3 linked regions of the Dyadobacter pollutisoli genome follow. The main gene of each other region encodes a partner of the protein of the gene in region 3 in a complex. Links are inferred from orthologs where the notes say so. Each region holds a gene or a part of one and is shown on either strand. Other genes may lie near its edges. The genes, in order: tsaE, tsaB and tsaD.

Evidence for each region.
Region 1: the proteins of tsaD (region 3) and tsaE are in contact, whole or in part, in a crystal structure (PDB 6N9A), measured with the Thermotoga maritima proteins. The link is inferred for Dyadobacter pollutisoli from one-to-one orthologs. Residues at the interface, in WP_004082750.1 of Thermotoga maritima: Cys10, Asp11, Arg49, His50, Leu82, Gly84, Gly135, Gly136, Glu154, Thr155, Leu156, Asp157, Asp158, Ser159, Glu162, Asp165, Lys166, Arg169, Leu170, Tyr175, Lys213, Thr214, Leu217, Tyr218, Gln221, Arg222, Asn324; in WP_004082108.1 of Thermotoga maritima: Leu37, Gly38, Lys46, Lys57, Val59, Lys60, Ser61, Thr63, Phe64, Thr65, Leu66, Met67, Val69, Pro71, Tyr82, Arg83, Leu84, Asp86, Asp88, Phe89, Asp93, Ile128, Asp130, Glu131, Arg134.
Region 2: the proteins of tsaD (region 3) and tsaB are in contact, whole or in part, in a solved structure (PDB 4WQ4), measured with the Escherichia coli proteins. The link is inferred for Dyadobacter pollutisoli from one-to-one orthologs.

What each region holds. Positions count from the first base shown.
Region 1 is NZ_CP112998.1:4,578,594-4,584,893, forward strand. The notes cover bases 1,776-4,686. They hold tsaE (tRNA (adenosine(37)-N6)-threonylcarbamoyltransferase complex ATPase subunit type 1 TsaE), read right to left. Parts: upstream 3,492-4,686; coding sequence 3,060-3,491; downstream 1,776-3,059. Other genes in these bases: ON006_RS18765 (alanine dehydrogenase), read right to left, coding at 1,783-3,009; ON006_RS18775 (Gfo/Idh/MocA family protein), read right to left, coding at 3,623-4,686. Outside these bases: ON006_RS18750 (ABC transporter ATP-binding protein), read right to left, coding at 1-488; ON006_RS18755 (hypothetical protein), read right to left, coding at 649-1,083; ON006_RS18760 (hypothetical protein), read right to left, coding at 1,240-1,644; more of ON006_RS18775, read right to left, coding at 4,687-4,906; ON006_RS18780 (heparinase II/III domain-containing protein), read left to right, coding at 5,058-6,300. UniProt on the Escherichia coli protein: Required for the formation of a threonylcarbamoyl group on adenosine at position 37 (t(6)A37) in tRNAs that read codons beginning with adenine.
Region 2 is NZ_CP112998.1:6,156,121-6,162,474, forward strand. The notes cover bases 1,642-4,606. They hold tsaB (tRNA (adenosine(37)-N6)-threonylcarbamoyltransferase complex dimerization subunit type 1 TsaB), read right to left. Parts: upstream 3,488-4,606; coding sequence 2,795-3,487; downstream 1,642-2,794. Other genes in these bases: rnhB (ribonuclease HII), read left to right, coding at 1,642-2,224; ON006_RS25340 (DUF2480 family protein), read right to left, coding at 2,182-2,718; ON006_RS25350 (S41 family peptidase), read right to left, coding at 3,527-4,606. Also shown: ON006_RS25325 (hypothetical protein), read left to right, coding at 1-563; ON006_RS25330 (VWA domain-containing protein), read left to right, coding at 573-1,595; more of rnhB, read left to right, coding at 1,595-1,641; more of ON006_RS25350, read right to left, coding at 4,607-5,179; ON006_RS25355 (ribonuclease P protein component), read right to left, coding at 5,186-5,629; rpmH (50S ribosomal protein L34), read right to left, coding at 5,701-5,859; ON006_RS25365 (hypothetical protein), read right to left, coding at 5,984-6,354. UniProt on the Escherichia coli protein: Required for the formation of a threonylcarbamoyl group on adenosine at position 37 (t(6)A37) in tRNAs that read codons beginning with adenine.
Region 3 is NZ_CP112998.1:4,949,510-4,955,705, forward strand. What follows is about bases 2,231-5,037. They hold tsaD (tRNA (adenosine(37)-N6)-threonylcarbamoyltransferase complex transferase subunit TsaD), read left to right. Parts: upstream 2,231-3,038; coding sequence 3,039-4,037; downstream 4,038-5,037. Other genes in these bases: ON006_RS20175 (translocation/assembly module TamB domain-containing protein), read right to left, coding at 2,231-2,970; ON006_RS20185 (T9SS type A sorting domain-containing protein), read left to right, coding at 4,107-5,037. Also shown: more of ON006_RS20175, read right to left, coding at 1-2,230; more of ON006_RS20185, read left to right, coding at 5,038-5,705; ON006_RS20190 (IPT/TIG domain-containing protein), read left to right, coding at 5,702-6,196.

The sequences.
Region 1 (6,300 bases), 370 kb from region 3 along the record:
TCAAATCCTGAAAACGGTTCGTCGAGAATGATCAGGTCGGGCTCGTGAAGCACGGTGGACACAAACTGGACCTTTTGCTGCATTCCTTTCGAAAGATCGGACACACTTTTGTCCCACCAGGTTTTAATGTCAAATTTGACAAACCAGGTTTTCAGTTTATCCATCGCCTCTTTTTGGGACAATCCTTTGAGCTGGGCGAGATATAGCAACTGCTCCCCCACTTTCATTTTTTTATAAAGCCCCCTTTCCTCCGGCAAATAGCCGATCCTGGAAATGTGACTGGAATTCAAAAGCTGGCCGTCAAACAAAATCTCTCCTTTGTCTGGCCCGGTGATCTGGTTGATGATCCTGATGAGTGAGGTTTTTCCGGCACCGTTTGGGCCTAGCAAACCGAAAATACTGCCTTTGGGAATTGAAATACTTACATCGTCGAGGGCAATGTGGTTGGAATACTCTTTTGTAACATTCCGGACTTCTATAATATTCATAGGGATGAAGGATCGGTGAATATGCACCAAATATGCAAAGTATAAGCGGCTCGATTAAAGTTACAAGTATGAAAGCGTAATTTGACGGATTAATGGTAAAAATAAAAAGCGGGCGGATATCCGCTCGCTTTTTTCAATAAAACTAATGTAGGAATGTCTCCTAGATGTATTTTTCCCGAATCTGGAACAAAACCCAAAAGCCGATCAGACCGCTGATAATGAAACCCACGATTTGAAATTGGATCAGGTTACTTACCAAGCCGACCAGTACTGCATAATACAACAGGTTCCAGCCAGCTCTCTTACGTGCTTTCAATGGAGTGAAGGCCATCAGGTACATGATCAATGTGATCACACCCAGGGCAACGCCCACGTAAAAAGTAGCTCCCAGGCCCGCAGCAGCTCCGCCCATTCCAAAGATCGCTCCACCCAAACCGAATGCGGTAAGCAAGGCAAAAATACCAAGGACAGAAAAGAACAGCATAATGTATGGGCCGTACTTCACTAAAAACTCCTTCACTTCCTCAGAGAAGGGGGGAAACTTTTGAAGAAAAATGGGTTCCAGTTCTTTTTCAAGAAGTAGTTTTGATTCCATAAAGAGGGATGTTTAAGCTGAAAGTCAATTATTTATTTGATAAATCTAAAAATAATTTTTTGATTCAGACGTCAAATTTTCTCCCTCCTGCCCGATTTGTTTATTAATCGGTTCTCCTCCCCTTTTTAGTCTGGGAAATTATGCTCTTTCGGCCGATTAATCCTCTGGATATGGGACAAATACAAACCCCGAGAAATCGCCCAGCAGCGCAAAAAGGCAGCAGAATTCGTCCGGATTTTTGTAGTTCTCGGTGAATAACAAAACCGATTCTTCACCAATGAGCTTGCGGTCCACAAACTCCTGCATATAAGATGCCCGATAAGAATAAAGGTTCGTCAATTCCGTCCTATCAATCAGCATCGCACCAAGTTCCAGGTCGTTATTAGTCACGACAAAAATCGGGTTTTCTGAAAATCCCCTTTTTCTGATCTGGTACGACGCTTCTTTCAGCTGGTCAGCAACTTTGATAAAATCCTGCGATATGTAACCCATCAGCTTTTGATTCAATTCCGGAGAATTGGCATCATCCATCAAGGTATTTTCATTACTATTATTAATCATATACTTCGGCCTTCGGCAGTCAGCCATCGGCTATTTATTTTAGTTTTTTGGTCAAAATATCAATGATAGTCAATCAATGATCGGCGTTCAGTATCGCAAAAAAGCCGACTGCCGATAGCCGATAGCCGACTGCCCCAATCACATTCTCGCCGCAAGCAGCAACGTCAGATCCTTGTACCGCATATTAAAGCTACGTGCGATGTGCGAATTGGTGAGCGTGCCTTTGTGACAATACACTCCCTTCATAAACCACCGATTCGCGTAAATCATTTCCTCAATACCTCCAATTGTTCCTGTTTGTAATAAAAACGGCAAAAATACATTGCTCAGGGCAGTACTGGCCGTGTGCGCAACCCTCGAAGGAATGTTGGGAACACAATAGTGGATCACATCATTGTATTTGAATGTCGGGTTCTTGTGGGAAGTCATCCTCGAAGTTTCAAACGATCCTCCCTGATCGATACTTACATCAATGATCACAGAACCCGGCTTCATTTTTGACACCATTTCACGCGTTACCACCAATGGACTGATCCCGTTTTCGGCACGCATCGTGCCTATGACCACGTCAGCCCTTGCAATAGCCTCGGCCAATGTGTCGGAATCGATAATAGAAGTATATAAATTCTGCCCGATCGAATATTTAAGCCTCTGCAAACGGTAAATATGTTTGTCAAAAACTTTAATGTCAGCACCGACGCTGATTGCCGCGCGGGTTGCGTACTCCGCAACAGTACCAGCACCGAGAATGACGATTTTCGTTGGCGGTACACCGGTGATCCCTCCGAGGATAATGCCTCGTCCGCCATTGGGTGTCGACAAATATTCGGCGGCGATCAATAACACGGTACTCCCGGCGATTTCGCCCATAGCCCTAATAATGGGCTTTCCTCCTACCTTGTCCTCGATCAGCTCGTAACCTATACCAGTAATTTTATGCTCATTCAGTTTTTCAAAATATTGCTTTTCCAATGCTGGCAAATTCAATGCCGAGATCAGGGTCGTACCAGACTTAATGTAGCTAAATTCCTCTTCGACCAGCGGTTCCACTTTGAGAATTAAATTGGCCTGATAAACCTCCTTGGCACTCTGGACTATTTTTGCACCCGCCTCGCTGTATTCATGATCAGAAAGGTTAGAGCCTTTTCCCGCATCCTTTTCCACCCATACCTCATGCCCGTTCCTGACCAGGATACCTACCGCGTCCGGGGTGAGGGCAATGCGGTTTTCCTGCAAAGAAACCTCCCTCGGCAAGCCTATATGCAACGAATTTTGATCTTTTTTAACAGCCAGTAACGATTCTTGCGGATATAGTACCGATTGCTTGGCCAGCTCTTCGAAACCGGTAATCTGAGGTTGCGCCATGGAATAGCAAAAAAATGAAAGTGAAAACGTAATTAACTGCCAGTAACCTCTTATACCTTTTTTACTTCTAATATTCTCATACCACTTTCGTCGGCCGATAAATGCAGCATCAAATACTGCATTGGCCACAAGGACTCAATTTTTCCCGGCCACTCCACAAAACAAAAGCTACCTGAATCAAAATATTCTTCCACTCCCATATCCAGCGCTTCGGCCTCATCCTTAATCCTGTAAAAATCAAAGTGATAGATTACTTCTCTATCCGATTCATACTCATTGACCAGCGAAAAAGTGGGACTCTGAACATGGGTTGTGACGCCCAAATGTCGGCAAAGCGCTTTGATCAGTGTTGTTTTCCCGGCCCCCATGTGCCCTTCAAACAACCAAACCGGCCTGTCTTTACCAATTTGGAGCAGTTGAGACGAAACCGCTTGCAGCTCATCCAGCTCTTTAAAATGTATGGTGGTAGGCTCTGCGATCATGTTACAAAAATACACAATTTGGAAAAACTCACTGCAATTTTATCCATTCGCTCTCCCTGTCCCGGCGTTAAAAAATAAAACCGGAAGCCTGTATGAAGCTCCCGGTTTCTATCGATCAGTGAATCAGCGCACTACACTTTCCATTCTTTACGCATCTCGCGACCGAGCAGTTTATTTGCCTCTTTATCGTCAAATTTCTCCTTCTCCGCGTCCCATTTGAGTGAGCGCTGCAACTGGTAGGTAATGTTACCAATATTGCAAACCGACGCCGTCCGATGCCCTGTTTCCACATCACAAATGGGCGGTTTCCTTGTCTTTATCGCGTTTAAAAAATCTTTATAATGATTCGTACTGACATACACCTTATAATCCCCTTCCTGAAAAACCTTGTCTTTCAATGGTTCGGGAGTGGTACGCAACTCGCCTCGTGCCACAAAAACTTCTCCATCTGATCCCACAAAATGGCAATGCGGTTTCCCTTCCATCGGCCGGTGAATGACCTCTACGCCGTTGGCATATTTGTAAACCAATCCCTTCCCCGGTTCCGAATAAATGAGTTCCGTTGGGCCGCTGCTGTCCATACCCAGGCCCCACTGGGCGATATCGAACATATGTGCACCCCAGTCAGTCATTCCGCCCCCGCCAAACTCCGTATAATCGCGCCACTTTGGCCAGAATGTGGCATCCATAGCTGGTGCCAGCACATTGTTATAGGGCCGGCTCGTGACATTAGGTCCCATCCACATATCCCAGTTTAACCCGGAAGGAGCAGCTTCCTGCTGCAAGTCCCATACTTTCGGTGGCCCACCCACATTCACATATACTTTTTGAATCTTACCAATAGCACCGCTACGTACCAGCTGCACAGCCTGTGTGAATTCTTTGGATGAACGCTGCATACTTCCCGTCTGAAAAACGCGATTATTTTTCCGGGTAGCATCCACCATTGCTCGTCCTTCCTTTACGGTCAGCGATAACGGCTTTTCGCAGTAAATGTCTTTACCCGCCTGCGCCGCTCTAACTGCCATCGCAGCATGCCAGTGATCGGGCGATGCGATTACGACGGCATCAATGTCTTTTCGCGAAAGCAGCTCGCGGAAATCAGTGATCCCTACTGCGGATTTATAATTATTTTGGCCCAGCTTTTCGGCATACCATTTGTTTGTGACATTCAAAAATGAGTCCAGTTTGACGGCATATACATCCGAAGCAGCTACGATCTGGGTTTCCATAGTATCCAGGAAACGATTGCGCAACCCGCTGCTCTGACGGCCGCATCCGATAAAACCCAGAGCAACCTTGTCACTCGGCGCAGTATAACCTTTACCCAAAACATGCCTTGGAACAATCATAAAAGAAGAAACGACCGCTCCTGCTTTCAGGAAATCCCGACGTTGCATACGTTCAACATTCATATAATTTGAAAGAAAAGTCCAACAAAATTTTAACAAAAAAGATGAAAACTCATGTTTCTACTGAATTAGATCGTATATCTGCATTCTCGTTTCTAATTACCATGCAAACCTTGTAAGCTGGTGATTTTAAATGCTCCTAAACACTTAAAATATGCTACGAATTTCACTGTTTCTGTCCGTCATTTTCATCGGCAGTGCTGCTGCTCAGGTCACACAGCGTAATATTTTGTCCAAACAGTATTCTCCGGAAACCATCGCGCAGGCTTTGGTCCCAAGGGAAAACTGGGCACCCTACCCCAAAACGCCCGAAGAATGGAAAAAGCAGGTCGATCAAAAAGACTTGGACGCTATCATTCAGAGCGGCGAAGAGGCGCTGGCTAAGCCGATACCCGCCGTTACGGCTTCGTTGCTGCTTGATTACGTCCGTAGCGGTGACCGAGAAAGGCACAGTACCGCCTCTTTTGGGCGAAGAAACCAGCTGATGAGCCTGATTTTGGCTGAAAGTATCGAAGGAAAAGGCAGGTTCACCGAAGCAATCGTCAATCTGGTCTGGGCGATTTGTGAGGAAACTTATTGGGGCGTACCGGCGCATTTGGGCGTTCAAAAAGCAAAGAATGGCCTGCCCGACGCAGAAGATCCCACGGTAGATCTGTTTACAGCTGAAACCGCCGGCGTACTCGCATTGACGGACTATTTTATTGGCGAACAGCTCGACAAGATTTCCCCACTCATTCGCCGCAGGATTTATCAGGAAACTACTAGAAAGGTTTTCGAACCCATCAAACAAACCAACCGATACGGATACCTGAGCAAGACGAGCCCTGTCAACAACTGGAATCCGTGGATCGTTTCCAACCTGCTCATTGCGGATCTTTTATTGGAACAGGATAGCAAGAAAAGAATCGACTACGCCTACAATTATATGGTATTCCTTGATTCCTATTTCAACAGCCTGGGCGATGATGGCGGCTGCGACGAAGGTCCCAGTTACTGGTTCGCAGCAGGGGCCAGTGCTTACGACTGTCTTGAAATTCTGGAAAAAGCGACGAATGGCAAGGTTAATGTATACAAAGACCCGCTCATTCAGAAAATGGCAGCCTATGTTTATAAGGTTCACATTGCAGATGATTACTTCGTCAATTTTGCAGACGCTGATCCCAAGTTGAAACCTGACGGATTGATGCTGTACCGGTTTGGTAAAGCTGTGGGAGATCCCGATCTGGTGTCTTTTGGAGAATGGGCATATGAAAAATTCGGCAGCGGAATAGGCAACGGTGGATTTCACAGACCTAGAAAAGTCGAAAATTTATTGACCATTAAAAAGATCACAGGCGAACCAAAAAAACAATTTGACCCTGTCAAAAATGCATGGTTGTCAGACATTGAAGTCATGA
Region 2 (6,354 bases), 1.2 Mb from region 3 along the record:
GTACAGCTGTATTTACCGCACCGGATTCTGTCTTTTTGATCAAAAGCAATATTTTGAATTCAGGGCAAAAGACGACTTTGCAAGCTGAGACGGAGCTGTTGCCGTTGAGCAGGGAATTCAATTTCTCGATGCTGATCGGGTCGATAGCATTGATTATTGGTGTAGTAGGAAGTATCTATTGGGTATTTGGACAGGATATCTATAAGCAATGGCAGCTTGTAAAGTTGCAGCGCCGACACCTTGAATATTTACGGTCGTTCAACAGGCTGATGCGTAATGCCCGGGAAAAAAATAACATTAAGGACGCAGAAAAGGCAATCATCGTCTGGAAAAATTATTTGGAACGATTGGAAAAAAAACCATTTGCAACCTATACCACACGAGAAATTATGGACAATATGCCCGATGACGATCTGGCCGATGCATTGAAAAATATGGATGGCATAGTTTACGGACAGGGAAAATCCCAAAATATGGATGTATATCTGGAAGTACTGAAAACCGGCGCTACGCGGCTTTACCGTGCCAAAAGGAGATTCATCCTCGATACCCAGCTGACCTGATAATTTGCTATGACAGATCCATGGTTTTCACTCAAATGGTTTGGCTATGAGGCTTTGCGCTCATACGAATGGGTGTACCCTTATTTTTTATACCTGATTCCGTTTATTCCGATTTTGTTTTGGCTGCGTAATGCTTTTCACCGAAATCATAAGCAGCGGCTCACCATTACATATACATCGGTGAGCGGCTTCCGGAGCTGGCTTACCCTTTTGCGCTTCGTGCAGCCCGTTTTTGTAGGATCAGCTATTTGCCTCATTCTGGTTTCCCTGGCCCGGCCTCAGGTGATTTCCGAGCGCAGGGACCAGTATTCGGAGGGGATTGACATTATGCTTTTGTTGGATATTTCGGATTCCATGATGGAGAAAGATCTGAGTCCCAATCGGCTGGAAGCTGCGAAAAAGGTAGCAAGACGATTCATTAAAGGACGTTTGCAGGACAGAATAGGGCTAATCATTTTTGCAGGAGAAGCCGTATCCCTTTGCCCGCTTACTACGGATTACGAGCTGCTTTACGGATTTTTAGATGAAATAAACCCTGCAATGATCCCCACTGCCGGAACTGCAATAGGTAGTGCACTGGCCGTGGCTGTGAACCGCATGCGAGAAACTCGGGGAGAGAGCAAAGTCGCGATTCTGATCAGCGACGGGGACAACACCTCGGGTAACCTGGGACCGACAACTTCGGCTCAACTCGCCAATGCATTTGGCGTAAAAGTATATACTATCTCCGTGGGCCGTGCCAAGAAAGGTGCAAGGACAGATAGCACTAGCGTTGCTGGTGCATTGGTGGATGAAGGGGAGCTGCAAAATATTGCAGGTATGGGCAATGGAAAGTATTTTCGTGCTACGGATAATACCGCTCTTGAAACGGTGTTTAAACAAATAGACCAGCTGGAAAAAGTTAAGTCGCGAGACGTTTTGTCACGGGATGTGAGCGACTTTTACAGAATATATCTTTACTGGGCAGTGTTGTTCCTGCTGCTGGCGATCGGGACAAAAAGTACTTTTATGGCGAACATTCTGGAAGATTAATGCTGAAAGCGTATTACAATATCGATGTAGTTGAAGCTGGCCTGGATGAGGTTGGAAGAGGGTGCCTGGCCGGACCGGTTGTAGCCGCCGCCGTTATTTTACCAAGAGATTACAAGCATTCTTTTCTCAATGATTCCAAGCAACTCACCAAAGTTCAGCGACTTGACCTGGAAAAGGAAATAATCCGCGAGTCAATTTCCTGGGCAGTTGCCGAGGTGGATAACATTGAAATTGACAAGATTAATATACTGAAAGCCAGCTTCCTGGCCATGCACCGTGCGGTTGACAAGCTGAGGACGAAGCCGGAACACTTACTAGTAGATGGAAACCGGTTTACACCATACCCGATGATCCCGCATACCTGCATCATCAAAGGCGACGCACATTATCTTTCCATTGCGGCGGCGTCTGTACTGGCCAAGAATTACCGTGATGAATTGATGTCCAACCTGTCAGTACATTTTCCGCATTACGGTTGGGAGCATAATGTAGGTTATCCCACGATCCACCACCGCAAAGCCATAGGCCTGCACGGACCATGCCCGTATCACCGCATGACATTCAAATTGTTGAAAGAAGATTCGGATCAGTCGGCTGAGGAAGCGACGGAAGATTTAGGTTTTTTATAAAGAGGAACAGTACTGCAAGGTTCGCCGAACATCAGGCTTTGCACCACAGGCTTTAATATCCTGCTGATCTCTACATACGCAGATACAGGCACATCGACTTTGCTGCAGCCCTTTACCACCACTCTTTTTCCGCGGTATTCCTCTGGATCAATTTGGTGAATTGCGTTTGCGAAGAGCTTGTCTTCCAATGCATTCAAATCTCCGAAAACAATCGTATTAGCAAATGGTTCAAGCTGAACCGCAATCAACATATAGGCCCAGGTAGGAACTATGGCGTCTTCGGAGCAGATAATGGCAATGTTTTTTCCCTGATATTGGGCCCAATCATGCCCTTTAAGAAATTCCCGGAAATCCTTTTCCCGGAGGATCATACCTTGCCAGAGATTGTCTTTGATATCGTAAAGTATGCGCTCGCCGGGGTGATATAATTCTTCCAGATCCAATGAGATAATGCCACTGCCTGCAACCCGGTTTACAATTTCCTCTGTTTCCATCTTTAACTTTTGTTTTTCAAATTGTTAACACCAAAATGGAAGAGATTGTTTGTCCGCAGCCTGAAAATCATGTTTCTTAAATATTTACTTTCATCTTTTTGAGAGCAGGAGACATGAAATCCTTTAAATAATAGGGTTCAAATGTAGCCACATCTTCAAATTGAGCATTTTCAAATGCATTAACCGCCAGGCTTCCTATTGTTTTGGCCGACGGCCGGACTTCCTGTTCTGGAAATACAGCATTGGGATGATCGTAAAGTAATGGCTTACATTTAGCTGCTCCGTCTCCGAAAAAAACGACTTTATGTTCTTTCAATAAATCCCGGAAAGAATCAGCATCCATAATAACCGCTCGTGTTGGCTCCACAAATTGATTCTGATCATTAAATACAGCCGTGTACACTTCCATTCTCCGCGCGTCAATCATTGGGCAGAGCAAATGCCCCCGAAAGAAGGGAGAGAGCTGTAATGACATTGCTTCCAGCGTATTAATGGCGATCAATGGTTTTTCCAATGCATAGCAAAGACCTTTGGCCGTGGATACGCCTACCCGCAGACCTGTATACGAGCCCGGGCCTTTCGCAATCGAGATCGCGTCCAGGTCGGATAAGCTGTAACTGGCGTTCTGGACAACATTTTTTATAAGTGTTGTCAGCATCGCGGACGATGATTTGTCGGTATAAAGATCGTAGGATGCGAGTAATCCGGTATCTCCGTGAAGCGCCACAGAGCATCCGCGGATCGAAGTATCAATACTTAATAAGAGCATAAAAGCGAAGCCCGCCAGGTTAGTGACGGGCGGAATGTATTATTTCTTTTTCAGGATTTCGTTGTAGCGGGCAGAGTCTTTAAAGAGTGCGAGAGCAGCTTTAACCTCCGCATCTTCATTGAAGGATGCCTCTCGCATACCTTTTTCAAGGTAGTAGTGTTTGATAATTTCCTCTTCCACTACTTGTTTAATTTCCGGTTTGAAAATCTGCAAATCGTTGTCCTTGCTATGCGTAAGCTTCGATTTTAATGCTTTCAGTTGATCTTCAATCACTTCCAGCGATTTCTCTTTTTTAGCAGAAGCTTCCAGATTATTAAGGTCCCTTTCAACTTGCGTGGTGTAGTCGTACTCTTTATCACCAAGCCATTTCACGAATGCAGCATATTCAGCGTCAGTCAAATGAAACTCCTTTGCGGGCTTAATGGTAGGGTGCTCAAAATGATATTTCACCGCATAGTCGAAGAACAGACGGTTGCGGCCCAAAGACGTAGCTAATGGTGAATAGGTCTCTTTTTCAGTCAGGATATCAGGTAAAATACCGCCTCCATCAAATACTGAGCGTCCATTACTGGTTTTGAATTCGGTCATTAATGAATCAGCAATTTTACCTACGCTGCCGTCATCATTACGGTGGCTGTAATCAATCGCCTGAATACACCGGCCGCTGGGAATGTAGTATTTAGCCGTTGTGATCTTCATTTTGGTGTTGAATGAAAGATCGCGGGTAGTTTGCACAAGACCTTTTCCGTAAGTACGCTGACCAATCAGCACGCCGCGGTCATAGTCCTGAATAACTCCCGAAACGATCTCAGCAGCAGAAGCACTGCGATTGTTGGTAAGCACTACAACGGGAATTTCAGTATCCAATGCAGGATTGTAGGCTGTGTAAGTTTTATTCCACTCGCTCACTTTGCCTTTGGTAGAAACAATTTCCTGACCTTTTGGAATAAATATATTTGATATTTCAATGGCCATGTTCAGCAGTCCACCCGGATTATCTCGAAGATCGAGTACCACGTATTTCATGCCTTTTCCTTTTAGCTCCTGAAATGCATTGCGAACTTCACGGGATGCTGTTGCGGTAAAATCTTTCAAATCAATGTACCCCACATCTTCACTGATCATGCCGTAGTAAGGAACATTGGTCACTTTTACGATGTCCCGGTTAAGCGAAATTTCGAGTGGTTTCGTGATTCCGTAACGTTTTACAGTCAGGGTAACGCTGGTTTGGGTCTGGCCTTTTAATAATTTTCCGGTATCAAAATCCTCTCTCGTCGAAAGATCTATTCCATTAATCTTTGTGATTTCATCGCCAAGCTGTAATCCCGCTTTCTGAGCTGGCGTATCTTCATACACCATCATCACCGTATGCTTCCCGTCCGCTGAGTTGACCATCGCACCGATACCATTGTATTTGCCGGTAGTCATAGTCATATAATCCTCAATATCATCCTCCGCATAGTAAACGGTGTAAGGATCAAGTGACCGCAGCATGTTATCGATACTCGTCTTAATCAGTTGATTAGGATTGATTTCGTCGACATAATAAGCATTCAATTCCTTGAACAGTGTGGCGTATATATCGAGGTTACGGGCAATTTCGAAGAGGCGGTCGTCCTGCCGGAAAGAAACAAATGCAAGACCTGCAATAACTGGTATGGTCAACCAGATCGAGCGAAGATACTTTTTCATCTATGTTCAGGAATTAGATTGATTTTTCGGATGGGCCGCAGGCAATCTTTCAAGTCTTTTGAGCGATTGTTTCATAGCCGTTTCAATAACGTCGTAAGATGTTATTTCTTTTGCAAGATACAAAAAAGCAATGTATGAAGGTCTTGATTCCGTGGGTAATGCAAGCAGGGATGCTTTATTGAGCCGGTAGGATTCCCGACAACGGCGACGTACCAGATTCCGGTCAACGGCTCGTTTGAACTGCTTCTTGGAAATGGAAAATAGCACCTGCGGAAGTGGGGGAGGTGACTGTATGTCGTAGATATACAGCACTCTAAAAGGAAAAAGGTAGAACGTATGAATCTCCGCACTACCTCTCTGAAAAAGCCTTCCGATAAGTCGGGGGCTACACAAACGTTCCTTTTTACCAAATGTTTGTTTCAAGTTCTTGTAGAAAAAAGTGTCTGACAAGTTTGAGAATTATCGAACTTGTCAGACTATGAAAAGACTAGGCGTCCCCTACTCAAACTTTCAAACACTGATTATTGCTTATGACGTTTTTCGTCTGAAACCGTTAGTTTCCAACGGCCTTTTTTACGACGACCGGCAACTACTTTACGCCCGTTTGCCGTGGACATTCTTTCACGGAAACCGTGCTTATTTCTCCTCTTGCGATTCGATGGTTGAAAGGTACGTTTCATCTCAGTATCAAATTATTGCGATATAAATCTCTTCTACCCGTAATTTTGGCTTGCAAAGGTAGACAAAAATTTAAATTATGTCAATGTTTAACTGGAATTTTAAAAAATATATCTCAGACAGCTGTCATTTATAGAAAAACTTTTTCTTGAAATACCATTCCGCACACCCATTGTTCACCTCCACAGAAGCCCAGGCAGGGTCCCAAAGGTCAGTAACAGACAGTATTGTGTACGGCATATTTTTCAACTTAGGCACATATACCTGCGGTTCCTTTGTATTGAGAACCAGCGCTGTTCTGGCTATCATTTCCTGATTGTAGCGGTAGGCACGACCCGTAAGCAAATCAGACCAGGCTGAGCGGTAATTGAAATTACTGGTATAAATGGTCAGAAAGTATAATCCCACAGCCCATCCCAGTACACCGAGGCTTGTTGCAATTTTCACTTTGCCCTTCTCCATAGCCCTGAATGTCAGTACAAAAACATTGAAAGTCC
Region 3 (6,196 bases):
ACCCTGCGCAGTTCCGCCGACGTCAGAAATCAGCCCCTCTGCAAATGGTTCGAGTGCTTTGAAATCCATCTGATTAAAAATCGCGCGAAGGTTCAAAGTATTTGTTTTCAGTTTCGGACGATAGGATCCCGTCAGATTAAAGACGCGCCTGGCATTTTTGTTAAGCTGGGCGTCAATTTCAAGCTCACTGGTAACCTGGTCCCAGTCTCCGGTCCCCGACAGGTTTCCAAACTCATACTTGCCGTAGCCTAAGCTTTCTATATTGAAATTCGCATCCAGTACCACACTTTTATAAATGTCCTTCATCTTTGCTGAGCCATCCATAATACCGGCCAGCTTCGTGTTTAGTACCGGGTTAAGGCTACCCAATTTAAAATTCCTGATATCCAGCAACAAGCTCTTATCCGGGTCATCCGAAGCCATACCACTCAGGAAAATACGCTGCTTTCCACTGACCAGCCCCACATTCGACATGGTAATGTTCTTGCCGACAATAGATATCAGGCTTTCGGACGGCACGTTCCATTCCTCGTCCAGCAAATTCAGTTTTGAGTTTTTAAAGCCAATGTCCAGCCCGGCAGGCAAGAACCGGATCTCTCCTGCCAGGTTCGCCATATTAGTACTTTTGACCTGATGCACAGCACCGTTAAAATCAATGTGGTCCACGTCCCACGTACCTTCCAATTCGAGTTTTTCAGTCGGTACCAGCACACTCATTTGCTGCTGATCAGAAGTGACCAATATCGACGCCAGTACTTCGGCACTGTTGACAAATTTTGAAGTCGTCACATCCACCTCAGAGTTGACAAACTGATTGGTACCATAGCGCACCGTGTCGGAAATCGCATTTAAAGTCAAAAATGCGGTATTGTCCATTTTAAAAACACCCTCAGCGCGGGCGCCTCTGGACACGTAAATATCCGGGCTCAGGAACGCGAGAAATCGGGACAGATTCCTCGTCTGAACTTCATAGTCAATCTGATATCGGTTTTGAATCGACTGTATCGGCTTTTTGGCATAATACTCAGTACGGTTCGCAGCATTCTCGAAGAAATACAGCTTATACTCTTCCAGTACGCGACTGACATCTTTCCAGGTTTGGGTCGGGAGAAAGTTACCTTCCAACTTTGCGGACAAAAACTCACTTTCAAGATGCAGACTACGCCTGTCCAGCTGCTGCCTTGACGAAAACACCAGCGTATCAATGACCAGGTTACGTTCTTTATTAGTCATCAACAGGTAGGTATTCAACAACTTGGCATCGCCCGTCAGCTCATCGACCGTGTTTCCGGTCACATTCACATTCAATTGGGTCCGCAGTGTGATCTGGTCTTCGGTATAGCCAAGCTCTTTCAAGTTTGCCTTTTCAATGACCCCCTGAAGATCAAATGAATTTTTAGGCTTGGAAAGGTCAAATTCTCCTTCCAGATCTACCACAAAATTGCTGTCCCTCGTGCTAACATGCCCATTGAAATACTGATTTTGTAAATTGCCTTTCAGCCGGATATTACGATAATCGTAGTGTCGGAAACCTATTTTACCAACCAGCGCATTCAAATCAGTGGAAGCATATTGGAGCTCTAAACCCTTCCCGTATATTTTTCCGTCAAAATCAAGCTGTTGCCATGTTTCTTCATTATCAATAAGCTTACCCAGTTCAAATGCAGATGTTTTGACCTCGCCGGAATAGGTTGTCGTTTTCTGGTCCGCGATATGAAAAACAAGGTCGCCAGCCAGCTCTCCCAGCGCCGAAGACGCGGAAGCATTCACAGCAAAATCCTCCAACGTTCCCTTGAATGTACCATCCAGCAATGTCAGCCCGAATTTTTGCATGGTCGGATGCATGTCCCATTCAGGATAGTATTGAACAATGTCGGCCGGATCGACCCTGGACAATGATAGACTGATATCCATTTGAACGCCTTCAATGGTCGGCAAGCCTTTGAAACCAATATTTCCAACCAGCCTGCTTCCTTTTCCAAAATGCAGGTCCGTATTGGAAAGCATAAAATCGTCCACCTTACCATTAAAATCACCCGAAATCCGCCAGGTTTCATGCAGCCTGTCGACATAGCCGGAGAATAACCCAAGATCCCTCGAATCCACATGACTACCGACCAAATGTCCTTTCATCCGGATCTTATGGTTAAAATCACCCAGCTCGCCGGAACGGTTGTAATAGAAAATGACTTCGTCTTTCAGGTGGGAATTCCCGATCCTGGCGTCCAGTTCTTTCAGCTCCATCTTTTTTTGACAGAACAAAAACCGGGTATCCAGGTCGTGCATGTTCAGGCCTGTTTGCTTATCTACCGTTTTCAGGTTTTTGGCTAAAAAAGAAATGGTATCTCCCTGAACCAGGAAATTTTTCAGATCGCCATACAGCTTGTTCAGTTCAAAATGGGAATAGTCGAAAACCCTGGCACCTTTGTCTCTTGCCCGACGCGGATCATCGTACCGGAATGTGCCGTCAATGACTTTTGATTTCCCAATGATAAACGGCGTATTGTTTTCAGGCGCATTGGCCGGTCGGGGAATTGTGGGCCTGGTAAGCTCGTTGATCTTTTCAATAAAACCATCGATGTTCAGCGATCCGGACTCGGGAATGACCACCAGGTGTACATTAGGCTGGAAAATATTTACTTCGTCGAGGTATATTTCCTTTGAAGAATTCTCAATGATGTTGTTGACATTCAAATTCACATCGATCCTGCCAACGTCGATCATGTCTTTTCTGCTGGTATCCTTCACGGAAATTCCTTCCAACGAAACGACATCGAACCACTTGATATTGACTTTTTGAATGGTAATGGGATAACCCAGCTTTCCTGAAATGTTGCTGGTAGCGAGGCGGACGGCCCAGGTCTGGACTGAAGGAAGTTGCAGCGCAATGGTGGCGATCCCAAGCGCAAGCAGCGCGAAGATAATAACCACAATCAGACCATTGCCAAACGCCTTCAGGAATTTTAACATATATAGCTTCGCAGCGGGATACTGCTTATCTTATTGTTAATGCTTAATTTTGCGAATATTTCATCAATATGAACATTCTCGCCATTGAATCGTCTTGCGACGAAACCTCCGCAGCCGTAATAACTAACGGGAAAATCCGCTCCAATGTTGTTGCTACGCAGCTCATTCACACACAATACGGCGGTGTTGTCCCTGAACTTGCCTCGCGGGCTCATCAACAACATATTCTGCCGGTAGTAGATAAAGCATTGAATGATGCAAAAGTAACAAAAAAAGACCTGGAAGCCATTGCTTTTACCAAAGGACCGGGTTTATTGGGCGCTTTGCTGGTTGGCACGTCGTTTGCAAAGTCCATGGCGCTGGGGCTCGACATCCCTTTAATCGAGATCAATCACATGCAGGCCCACGTGCTTGCGCACTTCATCGACGATCCCAAGCCTGCGTTTCCATTCCTTTGTCTGACCGTAAGCGGCGGACACACACAGATCGTGAAAGTGACCAGCCCACTGGAAATGGAGATCATCGGCGAAACGAGGGATGACGCGGTGGGAGAAGCGTTTGATAAAACGGCGAAGCTCATGGACTTACCCTACCCCGGCGGACCATTGATCGATAAATATGCAGCTCTGGGCAACCCTTCCGCTTATCCTTTTCCGCTGCCTGAGATGCCCGGACTTGATTTTTCTTTCAGTGGTATCAAAACTTCGTTTATGTATTTTTTACAAAAACAGGTGAGGGAAAACCCGGATTTTATCGCTCAGAATAAGGAGGACATTTGTGCCAGCATTCAATACACTTTGGTTGATATTTTGTTAAAAAAACTCAAAAAAGCATCCAGAGAAACCGGTATCAAAGAAATTGCAATCGCAGGCGGTGTTTCCGCTAACTCAGGATTACGCAAATCAATTATAGAATTAGGCGAAAAACTGGATTGGAAAGTGTACATTCCTGCCTTTGAATATTGCACAGACAATGCTGCAATGATCGCCATTGCAGCACATTACAAATTTTTAGCAAACGATTTTTGTGATCAAACCGTAAGTCCGCTGGCCAGAATGGAATTTTAAAAGGTATTCACAATATTACCGCCGCGCATGAAGCACTTCCTCCTCTGTTTAATTTGTACATTGTTATTGATGACAACAGGTGAAGCTTGCCGCAGTCAAACGCCGAAAGTTTTGCGCAACGATGTGACCATCCGTCCGGTTGTCAAAATTGAAAATACCGATACCCAGACAAGAATTGTTTACGACCCGTCCGACAAATCTTTTTACACCATCGCCTGGAATGGTGAATTGTACCATTTGAAGCCAGAAGTTTCCGGAAGTTATTCCATTCAGCGGCTTGCTACTGCGGAAGATCATGCCATTAACTATTTGCAGGGCCTTGCATTGCACGAGGGTAGCCTCTACCTGCTGGGCAATGTCGTGCTCAAACAAGGAGTTTCGGGTTACGGCAAGGCTGTAAAGGCAAAAATAACAGCTGATCACAAGCTTATATGGACAGAAATTTTCAGGACCGCTGAGCATGCTTCTTCCAAAACATTGTATGATCACGCATTCAGCGCCATTTGTTTTTCGCCCGATGGGAAGGATATTTTCATCGCCAGCGGCTCCCGGACAGACCACGGCGAAGTGAAGGACAATGATGGTCTTTACCCCAATCTTCGTGAGATAGCGCTCACCAGCGCCATTTTCAAAATTCCTGCATCTACTGAAAATCTTATTTTACCAAATGACTCCTCTGCGCTGGCGCCCTACATTTATGTGAGAGGCGTAAGAAATGCATTCAGTCTGGCTTTTGCTGCGAACGGTGATCTTTTTAGTGTAGAAAATTCCGGTGACCGCGACGATCCTGAGGAAATGAACTGGATCAGGCCGGGAGCACATTACGGCTTTCCCTGGGAAATGGGTGGTAACGATACGCCTATGCAATTTGCCGGGTACAAGCAGGATGATGACAAACTACTTAACCATGCTTACACCGGCTACCAGATCGGAGCCTTTTACGATGACAGCAAATATCCTCCGAAGCCAAAGAACCTGACTTTTCGCAAGCCCATTCAAAATGCCGGGCCCGATGCCGACATGTACAGAGACGCGGTGACTGGAAAGATCATGGACGCCAGTGAGAACGGAAAAACGATCAGTACTTTTACAGCACATCGTTCTCCATTGGGGCTTGTATTTGACACGAAAGAAGGTTTGGGAGGAGAATATAAAGGAAAAGGTTTTGTATTAAACTTTCAGGAAGGAACCGCATCCTACGGCCCTATGCAAGATTCAGGTCGTGACCTGCTCATGCTGGATTTGAAAAAGAATGCAGCCGGGGATGACTACACTCTCCATGCCCATCGTATCGCGATGGATTTCTGGGAGCCAACGGACGCGAAAATTGTCGATAGCAAGCTCTATGTCCTGGAAGGAAGAGGTCAGATCTGGGAGCTTACATTCCCCAAAGAGATTGTCACTTCAACCCAAATCTCACAGCCCGGTTCATTAAAGGCCTATCCTAATCCAAGCCAAAGCAAAATGCAGATTGAAGTTCCAGCGCAGCAACAAGCAGTGGTTATTTCGGTATTGGATATAGCCGGCAAGTTGTTGATCAAAGAAGAGCGAAAGGCGAAAGACGGAAAAACAGAGCTGGACATTTCGACCTTGAAAAGTGGTATCTATATGCTCAAAGTGGAGTCTCAGTCGTTACATTTAGCAACCAAATTTCTGGTAAATCCATGAGGACCAGTATCATTTTTACATTGATTCTCGCGATATCTGCTTCCTGGCTGGCATGTAGCAGCGACAATCCTGTGAAAACTCCCGACCCAATCGCGGAACTGCAAGGATTCAGCCCATTAAGTGGCGGCAAAGGAACATTGATAAAGATTCAGGGTAAAAACTTTGGCACGGTCGTGTCAGATATTTCTGTTAAAATCAATGGCCTTTCTGCCACCATTCAATCTGTCAGGGACAGCGAGATAGCAGCTGTTGTTCCCGACAAATGCGGCCTGGGAGCGATAGATTTAACGGTAAAAGGAAAAGCATTTACGTCCGCTGAGAAATTTCGTTACCAGTATGTTGCGACCACCAGCTTCTTCGCTGGCGGCACAAAAGGATACGCTGACGGCGCTCCCCAAACGGTTAAATTTGAGGGGCCTTACAACATTGTTTACGACAAGGGACTTCTGTATGTCGCCGATCTGGGCAATTGCATGGTCCGTAAAATAGAA